Regions from separate parts of the Niveispirillum fermenti genome, predicted to be linked through region 1. Evidence: predicted binding sites of a transcription regulator. Region 1 holds the regulator's gene; each other region holds the start of a gene.
What was found. The regulator HrcA, encoded in region 1, represses chaperone genes, less so after heat shock. The targets are predictions, from matches to a motif close to GTTAGCACTCNCCNNNGGNGAGTGCTAAC.

Region 1 (4,951 bases):
GGCGGCGCTGCAAGGGGTGGACCAGGTTTCCCGGAGACCGGAAACGCCCCCTGCGCGGCAGGCCGGGGGAACGTCCGCCCAGGGGAACGTCCGCCGAAGGTGATCATGCCGGCGATGGCGGGCCGGCACCGGGATTTCATGATCCCCGCCGCCCCCATCCGGTGCGGACGGGCGGGTTGCCGGGTTGAGCCCAGGCTGTCCGGGACGATGCGGGCCGTCCCGGACACACGCGGGCATCAACCCGGCATGGTCATGACGAAGGCGTTCAGCTTGTTGCCATCAAGATCACGGAAATAGGCGGCATAGAAATTGTCGCCGCGCGGGCCGGGCGGGCCTTCGCAGGTGCCGCCCAGCGACAGGGCCAGATCGTAAAGCCGCTGGACCTGTTCCTTGTCCTTGGCCTCGAATGCAACCATGACGCCATTGCCCACAGAGGCGGCGTTGCCGTCGAACGGCTTCATCAGGGCCATGCCGGCCCCGCCATTCGGATCACCCCAGGCGATGCCGGTGGGAAATTCCATCATCCGGCCGGTCCCCAACTCCTTGGCGATGGCGTCGTAAAAGGTGGCGCCCTTGGCCAGGTCGTTGGTGCCCAACGTCACATACCCAATCATTCTTTCCCCCATGATCTTGTCCATGCCGGACGGCACGGACCCATGCCGCATGGCATGATCAGAACATTACAGGAACATTTGATCGAGTTCGAGTCATTTCCCCGCCAGGGTGAAACAGCGTGCCTTCAGCTTGTTGAAGGCGTCGGTCCGGTGGCTGATCGATTGCTTTTCCGCCGGGTCCATCTCCGCAATGGTCCGCGTGTCGCCCAGCGGGATGAAGATGGGATTGTAGCCGAAACCATTGGTGCCGCGCGGCGGAAAGGACAGGTGACCGTCCACCCGCCCTTCCACCGTCTCCACATGCCCATCGGGCCAGGCCAGGGCCAGGGCGCAGATGAAGGCGGCCCGGTCGCCCCGGCGGTCCGGGCTGGCCTTCAGCGCCTCTTCCACCCTGGCCATGGCGATGCGGAAATCCTTGGTCGGCCCGGCCCAGCGGGCGGAGAAGATGCCCGGCGCCCCGTCCAGCCCCTCCACCGACAGGCCGCTGTCGTCGGCCAGCGCCGGCAGGCCGGACGCTGTGGCGGCCGCCCGTGCCTTCAGGATGGCGTTGCCGACATAGGTCGTCTCCGTCTCCTCCGGCTCCCCCAGCCCCAGTTCCCCGGCGCTGGGGAAGTGCCGCACCAAGCCATCCAGCAGGGCGGCGATTTCCGGCACCTTGCCCTTATTGTGGGTGGCGATGACCAGCGTATCGCCGGTGAAGGGACGGGGGACGGTCATGCGGCCCCCCCTCAGACGCCCAGGGCGGCGCGCTGCAGCGCCGCCAACTCGCCGATGCCCTTGCGGGCCAGGGCCATCAGGGCCATGAACTCGGCTTCCTCGAAGGGCTTATCCTCGGCCGTGCCCTGGATTTCCACGATGCCGCCGCGGCCGGTCAGCACGAAATTGGCGTCGGCCCCGGCATTGCTGTCCTCGATATAGTCCAGGTCCAGCACGGGCTGGCCATTATGGATGCCGCAGGAAATGGCGGCGACCTGATCGGTCAGCGGCACCCGGGCCAGCGTGCCGGTCCGCACCAGATGCTGAAAGGCCAGATGCAGGGCGACATAGGCGCCCGTGATGCTGGCGGTACGGGTGCCGCCATCGGCCTGGAGGACATCGCAATCGACCTTGATCTGCACCTCGCCCATGGCCTTCAGGTCGGTGACGGCGCGCAGGCTGCGGCCGATCAGGCGCTGGATTTCCTGCGTGCGGCCCGACTGCTTGCCCTTCGCCGCCTCGCGGTCGGTGCGGGTGTGGGTGGAACGGGGCAGCATGCCATATTCCGCGGTCACCCAGCCCTGGCCCTTGCCGCGCAGGAAGGGCGGCACCTTCTCGTCCACGCTGGCGGTACACAGCACATGCGTGTCGCCGAACTTCACCAGGCAGGAGCCTTCGGCATGGCGGGAGAAATTGATTTCCAGGCTGACGGCGCGGAGCTGGTCGGCCAGGCGGCCGGAGGGGCGGGACATGAGCAATATTCCATCGATGATCGGACAGGCAGGGTCATAGCAACCCTGCCAGCCTTCGTCCATCCCTGCTCCCCGCGTCCGTCCATTGATTTGCGCCGTGCCGCCCACTAATCTTTCATGGGACGGAGCAATGGCAAGAGGGCCGGCGGCGCCAGGATGATCAGCGAGCTGAACCAGCGGTCGCGGGAAATATTCCGCCATATCGTGGAAGCCTATGTCCAGACCGGGGAGCCGGTGGGATCGCGCACACTCTCGCGGCGGCTGACGACCAACCTGTCGCCGGCCACGATCCGCAATGTCATGGCCGATCTGGAGGAACTGGGCCTGCTGATGGCGCCCCACACCTCGGCCGGGCGCGTCCCGACGGAAGCGGGGCTGCGCCTGTTCGTCAACGGCCTGCTGGAGATCGGCGACCTGACGGAGCGGGAGCGCGAAGATATCGAGGCCGGCTGTCAGGCACGCGGCCGCTCCCTGCCGGAGGTGCTGGAGGAGGCGACCAACCTGCTGTCGGGCCTGTCATCCTGCGCCGGGCTGGTGCTGGCGCCAAAGACGGACCGGCCGCTGAAACATATCGAGTTCGTCAATCTGGGGCCCGGCCGCGCCCTTGTCGTGCTGGTGACCGAGGACGGGCTGGTGGAGAACCGCGTCGTGGAGGTGGCCGTGGGCCTGCCGCCATCGGCCCTGCAGATGGCCAGCAACTATCTGAACGCGCGGGTCGTGGGCCGCACCCTGTCCGAAGCGCGCGCCATGATCCAGAAGGAGATGGAGGAACAGCGCACCCAGCTCGACAGCCTGACCCGCAAGGTGGTGGAGACGGGGCTGGCCACCTGGTCGGGCACGCGCGGCAGCCAGGGCTATCTGATCGTGCGCGGTCAGGCGCGGCTGCTGGAGGATGTCACGGCCCTGTCCGACCTGGAACGCATCCGCGCCCTGTTCGAAGCGCTGGAAACCCGCGAGCAGATGATGCGCATGCTGGACGCCACGGGCCGGGCCGAAGGGGTGCAGATCTTTATCGGGGCGGAGAACGACCTTTTCCGCCACGCCGGCTGTTCCATGATCGTCAGCCCCTATGCCAACACCAAGGACCAGATCGTCGGCGCCATCGGCGTCATCGGCCCGACCCGCATCAATTATGCCCGCATCATCCCCATGGTGGATTATACGGCCAAGGTGATCGGCCGGCTGATGGGCTGACCCCCTTGCGGTACCGGGGGCCGGCACCCTATCTCTCTTGGCGACAAGGCTCGACAGGCGGGGCGTTCCCGCCTAAACCAGAGGGCCGCCGGTCCTGTCCGGCCGGCGCCTGTTCCAGTACCTCATCCAAAGGCTTGTTCCGCGATGACCGACACGATCAACACCCATGAAAGCGACCCCAACGCCGCCGCGGAGCCGGTGGCCCAGGCGACCGGGCCGGCCGTCGATACGGCCCGCGTCGCCCAACTGGAGACGGAGGTCGCGTCCCTGAAAGATCAGCTTCTGCGTGCCCTGGCCGAGACGGAGAATGTCCGTCGCCGGGCCGAACGCGAGCGTGAGGATACGGCCAAATATGCCGTGGGCAAGTTCGCCAAGGACCTGCTGGCCGTGGCCGACAACCTGCGCCGCGCCGTGGAAGCCGTGACGCCGGAAGTGCGGGAGGAAAACCAGGCCGTCGGCAACCTGCTGACGGGCGTGGAAGCGACGGAACGCCAGTTGGGCGCCGCGTTCGAACGCGCAGGCATTGCCCGCATGGAAGCGCTGGGGGCCCCGGCTGATCCGAATTTCCACCAGATCATGATGGAACTGGAAGGCACCGGAAAGCCGGCGGGCACCGTCGTGCAGGTGCTTCAGGCCGGCTACACGATCCATGGCCGCCTGCTGCGCGAGGCCATCGTCGGTGTCGCCAAGGGCGAGGCCGGGGCCGCGCATGTGAATACCAGCGCCTGACCGGCGGGCCAGGCCGGGGCTTCCCGGCCCGGTGATGCATCTTGAAGGGTCACAGACAGGCCATTGCCCGTCTGTGACCCTTTTTCATGCGGGCTGCTGTTGCGTCAGGTGGCCGGTCGGCTGAATTTGTTCGGACGGATGGCGGCGTGCTTCGACGACCGGCGCAACCGTAAGCAGGTGACGCATCCACTGCCCGATCTGCTGGCTCAGCGGGTCATCGCCATGGCGCTGGGGTACGAAGACCTCAAGGATCACGACCTGGTGCGCAACGATCCGCTGTTGAAGGTGACGGCGGTAGCCAGGCCCCGGGTGCCGGGTGGCGCGCCGCTGCCGGCGCTGGCCGGGAGTTCGACGCTGGGTCGGCTGGAGCGGAGCTTCGAGGAGGCTGACCAGCGTTATCACAAATTCACCGCGCAGCCGTCGCGTCTGCAGGATCTGTATGTCGAGCTGTTCACCGGCAGTTATGCGACAGCGCCGGAGCGGATCATCCTGGATATCGACGCGACGGATATCGAAACACATGGCCATCAGCGGGGCGGCTTCTTCCTGGCCTTTCGGTAGCAGTTTAAAGGTTCCCCGGTTCGGTTGTCGTCCGCCGTTATGGATGAATATGCCCCCATGGCAGTGGACAACAGCATGAGATCATAAGCGGCAAGGCTGTTGGCAGCCATCAGGGTGCGCATCAGATCAAGTCCATGCTTTTACAAATCAGGCGGAAATAACAGCGCGAACGGAAGTGCCTTGCGCCCATAGCCATCACGGACGGGATGAGCAGGCGGACATGATGTACACATTCAAAGTTGAACTTCAAAAACAAATCCATTAAATTGTTTATGGATATAGATTAATCCGTTTTGATTGTGTACTGTATATATTTTCCACTAAAGGAAACCACCGTAATGATTTTCGCCCATTCCGGTCGTGAAGGTGACTATGGAACCTGGGAACCTCTTGTGGATCATCTCC
Region 2 (4,951 bases), on a different replicon from region 1:
CACGGCCTGGTCGCTGCACATGATGACGCAATTCACCATTGTCATGGACAGCACGCCGATCATTGTCAGCGGGCTTGTGCAGGGCCTGGGCCTTGGGCTGGTCTTCGTGCCGCTCAGCGCCATCGCATTCGCCACCCTGGCACCGGCCGACCGGGTGGATGCGGCCAGCCTGTTCAGTCTGGTCCGCAACCTGGGCAACAGTCTGGGGGTATCCGTCGTGATCTCCGCCCTGGCGCATTTCACCCAGGTCAACCATGCGGAACTGGCGGCCCATATCTCGCCGTTCAATCCCGCCATCGATGCCCGCCTGGTACAGATGGGGCAGGCCGCCCCGCCGGCGCTGGCGGCGATGGACCAGATGGTCAACCAGCAGGCGGCAATGATCGCCTATCTGAATGATTTCAAGATGATGATGATCGTTACCCTGTGTGCAATCCCCCTTGTCCTGCTGCTGCGCCCTGCGCGGAACGAAGGCGGGCAGGGGCATGCGCCGGTCATGGATTGATCTCGCAACCTGGGGGTGCGCCCCCGGTATGGGTGATGGTCGCCCACCGCTATTCCCAGCAACCGCCGGCTTGACTAATCTGGCGGCCAAGCGAAGGACGAGGCTTATGAGCGACGCGATAAGGCAGATCCGGGCCCGGGCCCGCCGCAAGGCGGCCGGGCTCGTCAGGCTGGAATTCTGGGTTCCCGCTTCCCGAAGGGAAGAGGTGCGGACTGCGGTACAGGCATTGTTGGAAAGCCCGCCGCCCGCTGCTACGGAGGAGCCCGCCGTTCCCGTGGTGCAGCGGCGGCGGCGGCTGATGACGGATATCGACGGCCTGCTGGACTGATAGCAGCGGCCGAAAATCTTGACCGATGGTCAAGGTTTTCGGCACCACGAAGCGCCGGGCGCCGCCATCCCGCGGCTTGCGGCGCCCGGGCATGCGGGCAGTATTGATCAGGACCGTCGGTTCTGATCAATGCTGAAGGCTGTCATCGGCCGGCCCGTGCCTCCTGCCGGGTGCCGCCCCCTTGTGCAAGCCCGGCACGCAGACCCCAGGTGGCCAGCAGCATATCCAGCCGCCCGTCGGACATCATCGACAGGATGGCGTCGTTCAGGTCCTGAACGGCCAGGGCGCTGGCGGGGCTGATCAGGCAGGAGCGCTGCCGGGTGGCCACCGTGATGACGTCGGATCGCGCATGGCTGGCCAGGGATGGTTCCCCTGCCAGGGCATGGGTCCAGCCCAGGCGGGGGAGGATGATGGCGTCCAGCCGTCCGCCGGCCAGCTTGCGCATGTTGGTTTCGGCATTGCGTGCATCGACCCGCCGCAACTCGCCCGTGCGGAACCGCTCCTCCACGGCGGGCGGATACCGGTAGCCCAGCACGGTGCCAAGCTGGGCACCGCGCAGGCTGTCCAGAACAGGCGGCCCCTGGATATGCCGGGCCATGACGATGATATCCTGATCCTGAAACAGGGGACGGGAGAAATGGTCGGCCGGAAGCTCCGGGTAGAATTCGGGCGCGGCCAGGCAATAGGCATCCACCGTGCCCGCCTGCAACTCGCCCTGGATGCGGTTGCGCGGCACGAAACGGTAGACCGGGGTCCGCGACAGCCGGGCCGCCAGTTCGTTCCCCAATTCCAGCAGGAAGCCGCCTTCCAGCCTTTCCTCCCGGACGATGGCGAACGGCGCCTCGTTATGGTCACCATAGGCGAAAATCAGCGGCGCATCACCGGCCATACCCGGTGGCACCCAAAGGATGGCCAGGGTCATGATCAGCGCCCCGACCGCCATCCGCAAAACCATGTAGCGCCCCCCCGACGCGAAACCCGCATTCACTTGAGTTTGGGCATTTTAGTAAAAATGTATGCGATGGGGGAGGATTATCTTGATCCCGACCCGGCCGGCTGTCCCGCTTCCCCGTCAGGGCTTGGGCTTGCCGTTGGTCATCTTGTCCAGCAGGCCCATGAGGAAGGCGGAAGCCACGAAGGTCAGATGGATGATGACCAGCCACATCAGCTTGTCATTGGTGACCTTGTCCGCATCCATGAAGCTTTTGAGCAGATGGATGGAGGAGATGGCGACGATGGAGGCCGCGACCTTGACCTTCAGCGTGCCGCTGTCCAGCTTGCCCAGCCATGACAGTTTCTCGTCATTCTCGCCCAGTTCGATACGCGACACGAAATTCTCGTACCCGCTGATCATCACCATGACGACGAGGCTGCCCACCAGGGTCAGGTCGACCAGGGCCAGCGCGGCGAGGATCAGGTCCGCCTCGCTTTCCCCGAACAGCGCATAGTCGAACAGGTGCCACAGCTCCATGACGAAGCGCAGCGTGAACGCGATCAGCACGACGGCCAGGCAGAGATACATCGGCACCAGCAGCCAGCGGCTGGCGTAAAGGGTGCGTTCGATGAAACGTTCAAGCACGGGGTGACGCTCCGGAAGGGGCTTGCAACGGCGTGGCAATGACGCAAAGCGGGGTTGCTGTCAACTGTCCCGCATTGCAACAGAGGGTGCCCGCGAATTGGGCGCATTGCCTGACCCGAATGCCTGAAAGCTGGGCATTGGCGCGGCCGTGGGCGGGGGAACAGGCCGCTTCGGGCTGGCACGGTGCTTGCTGATACAACAAGCATGGTGGCTAGGGTTCCGGCCGTGCCCGTTATGGGGGCGGTGACTGGTCCGAGAGCTGCCGCCCGGCACCGCCAGCCTGCTGGCCCGGCCGGGTACACGGCGGGATAAAAGCCCGGGAGATCGAGGAGGGTTGGCGCCCCCGTTCGGTCTCCGCCAACCCCCCAAACCGGTTTGGAACCATAAGGGGTTGGATGATGAAGACGCGCCGCTTCCTTGGAAAATTGACCGCCGGGCTGATTGCCGCCTCGCTCTTGTCCGCACCGGCCCTTGCCGCGCCGAAGAAGGATTTCAAGCTGGCCTGGTCGATCTATGTCGGCTGGATGCCCTGGCAATATGCCGACGAGAACGGCATCGTGAAGAAATGGGCCGACAAGTACGGCATCACCATCGATGTGGTGCAGTTCAACGATTACGTGGAAAGCATCAACCAGTACACGGCCGGCGGTTTCGACGCTGTCACCCTGACCAATATGGATGCATTGTCCATTCCCGCCGCCGGCGGTGTGGACACCACGGCCGTGATCGTGGGTGACTTCTCCAACGGCAATGATGCCGTGATCCTGAAGGGCGGGGAGGATCTGGCCAGCATCAAGGGCCGGAAGGTCAACCTTGTGGAATTTTCCGTGTCCCACTATCTGCTGGCCCGCGCGCTGGAAAGTGCCGGCCTGACGGAGCGGGAGCATGTGTCCGTCGTCTCCACCTCCGATGCCGACATGGTGGCCGCCTGGTCCACGCCGCAGGTCACGGCGGTCGTCACCTGGAACCCCCTGGTGGCGGAGATCATGGCCCAGCCGGATGCCCGCAAGGTGTTCGACAGCAGCCGCATTCCGGGCGAGATCATGGACCTGACCGTCGTCAATACCGGCGTGCTGAACGACAATCCGGCTTTCGGCAAGGCGCTGGCCGGCATCTGGTACGAAACGATGGCCATCATGTCGGCCCAGACCCCGGCCGGTGCGGCCGCACGTGCCGCCATGGGCAAGGCATCGGGCACCGACCAGAAGGGTTACGAGGCGCAGCTGGAGGCCACCCGCATGTTCTACAAGCCGGCGGAGGCGCTGGCCTTCGTGCGGGGGGCGGAGCCGAAATCGACCATGCGCAAGGTGGCCGGCTTCCTGTTCGACCATGGTCTGCTGGGCAATGGTGCGCCATCGGCGGAGGCCATCGGCATCCAGTTCCCCGACGGGTCCCTCTATGGCAGCGACAGGTTCGTGAAGTTCCGCTTCACCGACACCTATATGGCTGCCGCTGCCGACGGGACGCTTTGACCGCTTGCCCGTGCCACACCGGCCGATGCCGGGTTTCCAGGGGTGTGAACCCCCTCTCTCCGCGGTGTTTGACGACGCAAACCCGCCCAAGGCGTTCCTGATCCACCGGTTCCGGCCTGTCGCCGGGTCGGTGGCGGGGGCGTGCAAGGGAGTTGCCCCATGCGCCTGATCAACCGAAGGCCCGACCGTGCAAGCTGGATGCTGCTGGCGGCATTGCCCTTCGTGGCCGTGCTGGTGGCCTATGCGTTCGGATCGGCGGTAAGGCTGGCCGAAAACCCGTCCGACAAGCTGTTGCCGGGCCTGGCCGCCTTCGCCGATGCCATCGACCGCATGGCCTTTACGCCCGACCGCCGCACCGGCGACATCCTGCTGTGGCTGGATACGGGGACCTCGCTGCTGCGTCTGCTTTCCGGCATCGCCATCGCCTCTGCGGGCGGGCTGCTGGTGGGGATGGCGGCGGGGCTGCTGCCGCATGTCCGGGCCGCCCTGTCGCCCTTCGTGACGGTCCTGTCCATGGTGCCGCCGCTGGCCGTGCTGCCCATCCTGTTCATCGTTGTCGGGCTGGGGGAGGCGTCGAAGGTGACGCTGATCGTCATCGGCGTGATGCCCTGCCTGATCCGCGACATGATGCTGAAGATCGATGACCTGCCGCGTCAGCAACTGATCAAGGCCCAGACCCTGGGGGCCAATAGCTGGACCGTTGCCATCCGTGTTGTCCTGCCGCAGATAGTGCCGCGCCTGATCGACAGCGTGCGGTTGAACCTGGGGCCGGCCTGGCTGTTCCTGATCTCTGCCGAGGCCATCGCCAGCGAGGCGGGGCTGGGCTATCGCATCTTCCTGGTGCGCCGCTATCTGGCCATGGACGTCATCCTGCCCTATGTCGCCTGGATCACGCTGCTCTGTTTCCTGATGGATCTGGGCCTGCGTGTCCTGCAGCGCCGCGCCTTCCCCTGGTTTCAGGATGCGAGGGCAGCCGCATGACCGCCATCAGCGTCCGCGATGTCTGGAAGGAATATGGTGAGCAGGTGGTCCTGGAACGGATCAGCCTGGAGATAGCGCCCCGTTCC
Region 3 (4,951 bases), 300 kb from region 1:
GGTGGAAGACCGCATCGACGCGCTGGCCAAGGAACTGTCCTATATCGAGGCGCTGCGCGAACGGGCGAGCCGCCTGCACAAGATCCGCGACGGGCTGGAGTTGGCGCACCGCCTTTACAAGATCGAGCGCACCCTGCGCGAGGAGATCGTGCGCATGCAGACCCTGTCGCTGCCGCCCATCACCGATATCGAGCAGCGGTTCGCGCAGGTCGATGCCCAGACGGGAGAGGTCCTGTCGATGCTGACCCTGTTCGACAAGAACATCACCTATATCCGCGAGATGCGTGACGACCTGCACCAGACGCTGCTGCCCTGGGACGAGGTGATGGAGGATTGGGAAGCCGTCGCCATCGAGAAGGGGGCACCCTTCGAGGCCGTGTTGAAAAAGACATACCAGTTCCTGGCCCGCAGCTATTCCCAGGCCAAGCATTGGCGTCTGGCCAGCCGCGCGCCGCCGCGGTAAGGACCGGCACCAAGGACCGGCACCCCGCTCCCGCAGAAGGGGGGCTCCCCGAAAAGAAGAACCCCCGGCAGGTTGCCCTGCCGGGGGTCTTCGCATTCATGCCTGTTCGGCTGAACGGCCCGGACTTAGAAGTCCATGCCGCCCATGCCGCCCATGCCACCCATGCCGCCCGGAGCGGCGCCACCGGCGGCCGGCGGCTGCGGCTTCTCGCCGATCATCGCCTCGGTGGTGATCAGCAGGCCGGCGATGGAGGCGGCGTCCTGCAGGGCGGCGCGCACGACCTTGGTCGGGTCGATGACGCCGAACTTGAACATGTCGCCATATTCGCCGGTCTGGGCGTTGAAGCCATGGTTGGTGTCAGCCTGCTCCAGCAGCTTGCCGACGATCACCGAGCCGTCGAAACCGGCATTCTGGGCGATCTGGCGGACCGGGGCCTGCAGGGCCTTGCGGACGATGTCCACACCGAACTTCTGGTCGGCGTTCGGGGCGACCAGTTCTTCCAGCTTCTTCGTGGCGTACAGCAGGGCCACGCCGCCGCCGGCGACGATGCCCTCTTCCACGGCGGCGCGGGTGGCGTGCATCGCGTCGTCAACGCGATCCTTGCGCTCCTTCACCTCGACCTCGGTGGCGCCGCCGACGCGGATGACGGCAACGCCGCCAGCCAGCTTCGCCAGACGCTCCTGCAGCTTCTCGCGGTCGTAGTCGCTGGTGGTCTCTTCGATCTGGGCCTTGATCTGGGCGATACGGGCCGTGATGTCTTCCTTCGCACCCTCGCCGTCGACGATCGTGGTGTTGTCCTTGCTGATCGTCACCTTCTTGGCGCGGCCCAGCATGTCCAGCGTCACGTTCTCCAGCTTGATGCCCAGATCTTCGCTGATGACTTGGCCGCCCGTCAGGATGGCCATGTCTTCCAGCATCGCCTTGCGACGGTCACCGAAGCCCGGGGCCTTCACGGCGGCGATCTTCAGGCCGCCGCGCAGCTTGTTGACGACCAGCGTGGCCAGCGCCTCGCCTTCCACATCCTCGGCCACGATGACCAGCGGACGGGACGACTGCACGACGGCTTCCAGAACCGGCAGCATCGCCTGCAGGCCCGACAGCTTCTTTTCGAACAGCAGGATATAGGGGTTTTCCAGGTCCGCGACCATCTTGTCGGCATTGGTCACGAAATAGGGCGACAGGTAGCCGCGGTCGAACTGCATGCCTTCCACGACGTCCAGCTCGGTCTCCAGGCTCTTGGCCTCTTCAACCGTGATGACGCCTTCGTTACCGACGCGGGCCATGGCCTCGGCGATCTGGGCGCCGATGGTGGCTTCGCCGTTGGCGGAGATGGTGCCGACCTGGGCGATCTCGTCGTTGGTCGTGACCTTGCGCGAGCGGGACTGGATGTCGGCCACGACGGTGGCGACGGCCAGATCGACGCCGCGCTTCACATCCATCGGGTTCATGCCGGCGGCGATGGCCTTGGCGCCTTCACGGACGATGGACTGGGCCAGCACGGTGGCGGTGGTGGTGCCGTCGCCGGCCAGATCGGCCGTCTTCTGCGCCACTTCCTTGACCATCTGGGCGCCCATGTTCTCGAACTTGTCGGACAGTTCGATTTCCTTGGCGACCGAGACACCGTCCTTGGTGATGCGGGGAGCGCCGAAGCTCTTCTCGATCACGACGTTGCGGCCCTTCGGGCCCAGGGTGACCTTCACGGCATCGGCCAGAATGTCCACGCCGCGCAGCATCTTGGTGCGGGCGTCGGAGCCGAACTTAACTTCCTTGGCAGCCATTGCTCTAATCCTTTTGAATTCTATGGGGTCGGGCGTGGATCAGGTGATCCGACTCAGGCGTTCAGCACGCCCATGATGTCGCTTTCCTTCATGATCAGGTATTCGACACCGTCGATCTTCACCTCGGTCCCCGACCACTTGCCGAACAGGACGCGGTCGCCGGCCTTGACGTCGAGAGCCACCAGCTTGCCGGCCTCGTCACGGGCACCCGGACCCACGGCGACCACCTCGCCCTCCTGGGGCTTTTCCGAGGCGGTGTCGGGGATGATGATGCCGCCGGCCGTCTTCTTTTCGGACTCGACGCGCTTGACCACGACGCGGTCGTGCAGCGGACGGAACTTCATAGGATCTCTCCCTGAGATAGGCAAAAGGGTTGGCGTGAGCCTTTGTTAGCACTCACGCTCGGTGAGTGCCAACAGAGCTATTCATCCCATCCCCGCCTGTCAAGAGGGGCGCTGGCATAATTGGATGGGGTTGCCATGACGGCGGCGAAAGGGGTCGCACCCCGGCCCACCGCCCGCGACATCAATCCGCCAGCCGCCGCCGCATCGCCGCCCGGCCCCCAGCCCGCAGGCAGGCCGCCGGCAGCAGCAGGAACAGCACCGTCAAGACCAGCGACAGGCCGACCTTGCGTGGGTCTCCATGCGCATTTCTCAATTCCCCCCATCCAGTCCAGCACGACATTCTCGATCCCGAACACATGCCGCCATGGGTCATGGGCGCCGTGCCGGGCTTGATCCGGAATGCCGGAATCCGCTCCAGGAACTCCTCCAGCCCGATGATCAGTTCCCGCCGTGCCAGATGGGACCCCAGACAGCGGTGCGGACCATAGGCGAAGGCCGTGTGACGGTTGTTCTCACGCGCCAGGGCGCAGCATCTGCACCGTGGAATAGGCGCGGAAGAACTCCTCCACCGCCGGCTTGATCAATTCGCGGTCGTCGCGCAGGCGCTGCTGATCCTGCGGATGCGTGGCAAGATGGTAGAGGTCGAAGCCCAGGGCCGCGGCCACCGTGTCCAGGCCGGCCTCGAACAGCAGCACGGCAATGCCCAGCACCTCCTTGTCGGTCAGCGGCCGGCCTTTCACCCCGGCGCGCAGCAGGAAGCCGACGAAATCGTCCGCCGGCTCCCGCCGGCGCAGTTCGCCAGGCCCTTCATGAAATCCACGACGGTGCGCATAGCGGCCAGCCGCTTTTCCAGCGTGCCGTGGAACTGGTCATCGGCCCTTGTGATGACCCAGGTGCCGCGCCCGTCATAGGTGTTGGCCGGGGCGTACAACACGGGCGGCCCACCCTGATGCACAAAGCTGAGCCCGCCTGCGGATTGCCGTTGGGCGTCGGGGCCATGCCGGGCGACCTGAAATAGCTGAAATCCCGTACCAGGCCCGGCGGCACATGGTCGGGAATGACGGGGTGCTGCTGCATCGCCGATCTTCCTTCTTCTGCCGCGGCCCATCCCTGTTCTGCGGACAGGCGACCGCGCCTCCCTGTTCCGGATCATGGGTGTAAAGCATATGTTGCACACCATATTTTTTTGCACTGATGCGCATTTTCTATCCCCTCTTCCGCCGGGCCGGCCGGGCCTGTAGAACAGGTGTCGCATAGTAGGTAAGGATGGGGGCCGATGCCCGTTGCCGTGGATAGTGGCCAGCGCCGGACGGAAGTTGCCGCCGCCGCGGCGGACCTGATCATCGAAGGTGGGCTGAATGCCGTGACCTTCCGCAACCTGGCGACCCGGCTGGGCTGCAGCACCACCGTCATCAGCCACTTCTTCCGCGACAAGAACGAGGTGCTGCTGGAGACCTACCGCTACAATTTCATGCAGGCCGTGGCCCTTCGCGAGCAGGCGCTGGCGGGACTGCCGGCCGATCCGGTAAGGGCGATGGAGGAATTGCTGCCCGTGGGGCCGGACCAGCGGCGGCACTGGATCATCTGGCTGTGCTTCTGGACCGCGGCCCTGTTCGAACCGGGCCTGTCGCAGGAACATCAGCGCGGGCTTGTCGGCACGCGCGAACGATTGCGCACCCATTTCATTGCCGCAGGCATGGCAGACCCGGCGGCCGACCAGCGGGCGGAGGATATCTGCAAGGCGCTTTACGGCATCGCCATGCAGACGGTCTTCGACCAGTCATACTGGACCGCGGAAAGGCAGCGCGCGGCCTTCCGCCGGGCCGCGGGCGGGGACTGATACTATAATGCGGCTGGTGCTGGTGCGGGGACTGACCCTGCCGCGCCGTGATGGCCGTGCCGGCGACCTGATCCGGCCGCTGCGGCAGGATATGTTCCGTTAGAGCTGTTTTCGGTCGACCGGAAACAGCTCCGTTGGCGACTGCGCCCGCCGCGGCTGTGCGTCGTGAAGCCAAGCAACTGTTTTCATGCGGCGTAAGTTCTCTGATCGCGGATGATGGCATTGGCGAGGACGACGATCTTTCGCATGATGGCAACGAGGGCAACCTTTGGCTTCTTTCCAGCGGCGATGAGTTTTTTATAGAAGGCGGCCAAGGGTGGATTTCGCCGACTGGCGACGACGGCAGCCATGTAAAGGACGGTTCGGACAACGGGCCTTCCACCGTAGATGCTGCGCGGGCCATCGCGTTTGCCGCTCTGGTTATCCATCGGGGCAACGCCGGCCAGGGCGGCGACCTGATGTCGTGTCAGTGTGCCCAACTCCGGCATATGGGCCAGCAGGGTGGCCGCCAGCACCGGCCCGACAG

Region 2: ABC728_RS09765 (putative urea ABC transporter substrate-binding protein) is a predicted target of HrcA. The motif match lies at 2,746-2,774, and genes of this name have one in related genera.
Region 3: groES (co-chaperone GroES) is a predicted target of HrcA. The motif match lies at 2,630-2,658, and genes of this name have one in related genera.

Annotation. Positions count from the first base shown of each region.
Region 1 covers NZ_CP156681.1:672,961-677,911, forward strand. Annotated here, with positions in the region: gene ABC728_RS14555 (VOC family protein) at 237-614, opposite strand; gene rdgB (RdgB/HAM1 family non-canonical purine NTP pyrophosphatase) at 708-1,331, opposite strand; gene rph (ribonuclease PH) at 1,343-2,062, opposite strand; gene hrcA (heat-inducible transcriptional repressor HrcA) at 2,219-3,256, shown strand; gene grpE (nucleotide exchange factor GrpE) at 3,401-3,985, shown strand; gene ABC728_RS14580 (transposase) at 4,094-4,546, shown strand.
Region 2 covers NZ_CP156679.1:1,271,521-1,276,471, reverse strand. Annotated here, with positions in the region: gene ABC728_RS09785 (DHA2 family efflux MFS transporter permease subunit) at 1-505, shown strand, start outside; gene ABC728_RS09780 (hypothetical protein) at 612-833, shown strand; gene ABC728_RS09775 (substrate-binding periplasmic protein) at 976-1,788, opposite strand; gene ABC728_RS09770 (TIGR00645 family protein) at 1,906-2,355, opposite strand; guanidine-I (ykkC/yxkD leader) riboswitch at 2,613-2,737, shown strand; gene ABC728_RS09765 (putative urea ABC transporter substrate-binding protein) at 2,808-3,884, shown strand; gene ABC728_RS09760 (ABC transporter permease) at 4,044-4,865, shown strand; gene ABC728_RS09755 (ABC transporter ATP-binding protein) at 4,862-4,951, shown strand, end outside.
Region 3 covers NZ_CP156681.1:370,541-375,491, forward strand. Annotated here, with positions in the region: gene ABC728_RS13180 (hypothetical protein) at 1-463, shown strand, start outside; gene groL (chaperonin GroEL) at 589-2,241, opposite strand; gene groES (co-chaperone GroES) at 2,295-2,585, opposite strand; gene ABC728_RS13195 (hypothetical protein) at 2,767-2,898, opposite strand; gene ABC728_RS13200 (cytochrome P450) at 3,098-3,325, opposite strand; gene ABC728_RS13205 (hypothetical protein) at 3,322-3,519, opposite strand; gene ABC728_RS13210 (TetR/AcrR family transcriptional regulator) at 3,862-4,425, shown strand; gene ABC728_RS13215 (IS110 family transposase) at 4,611-4,951, opposite strand, start outside.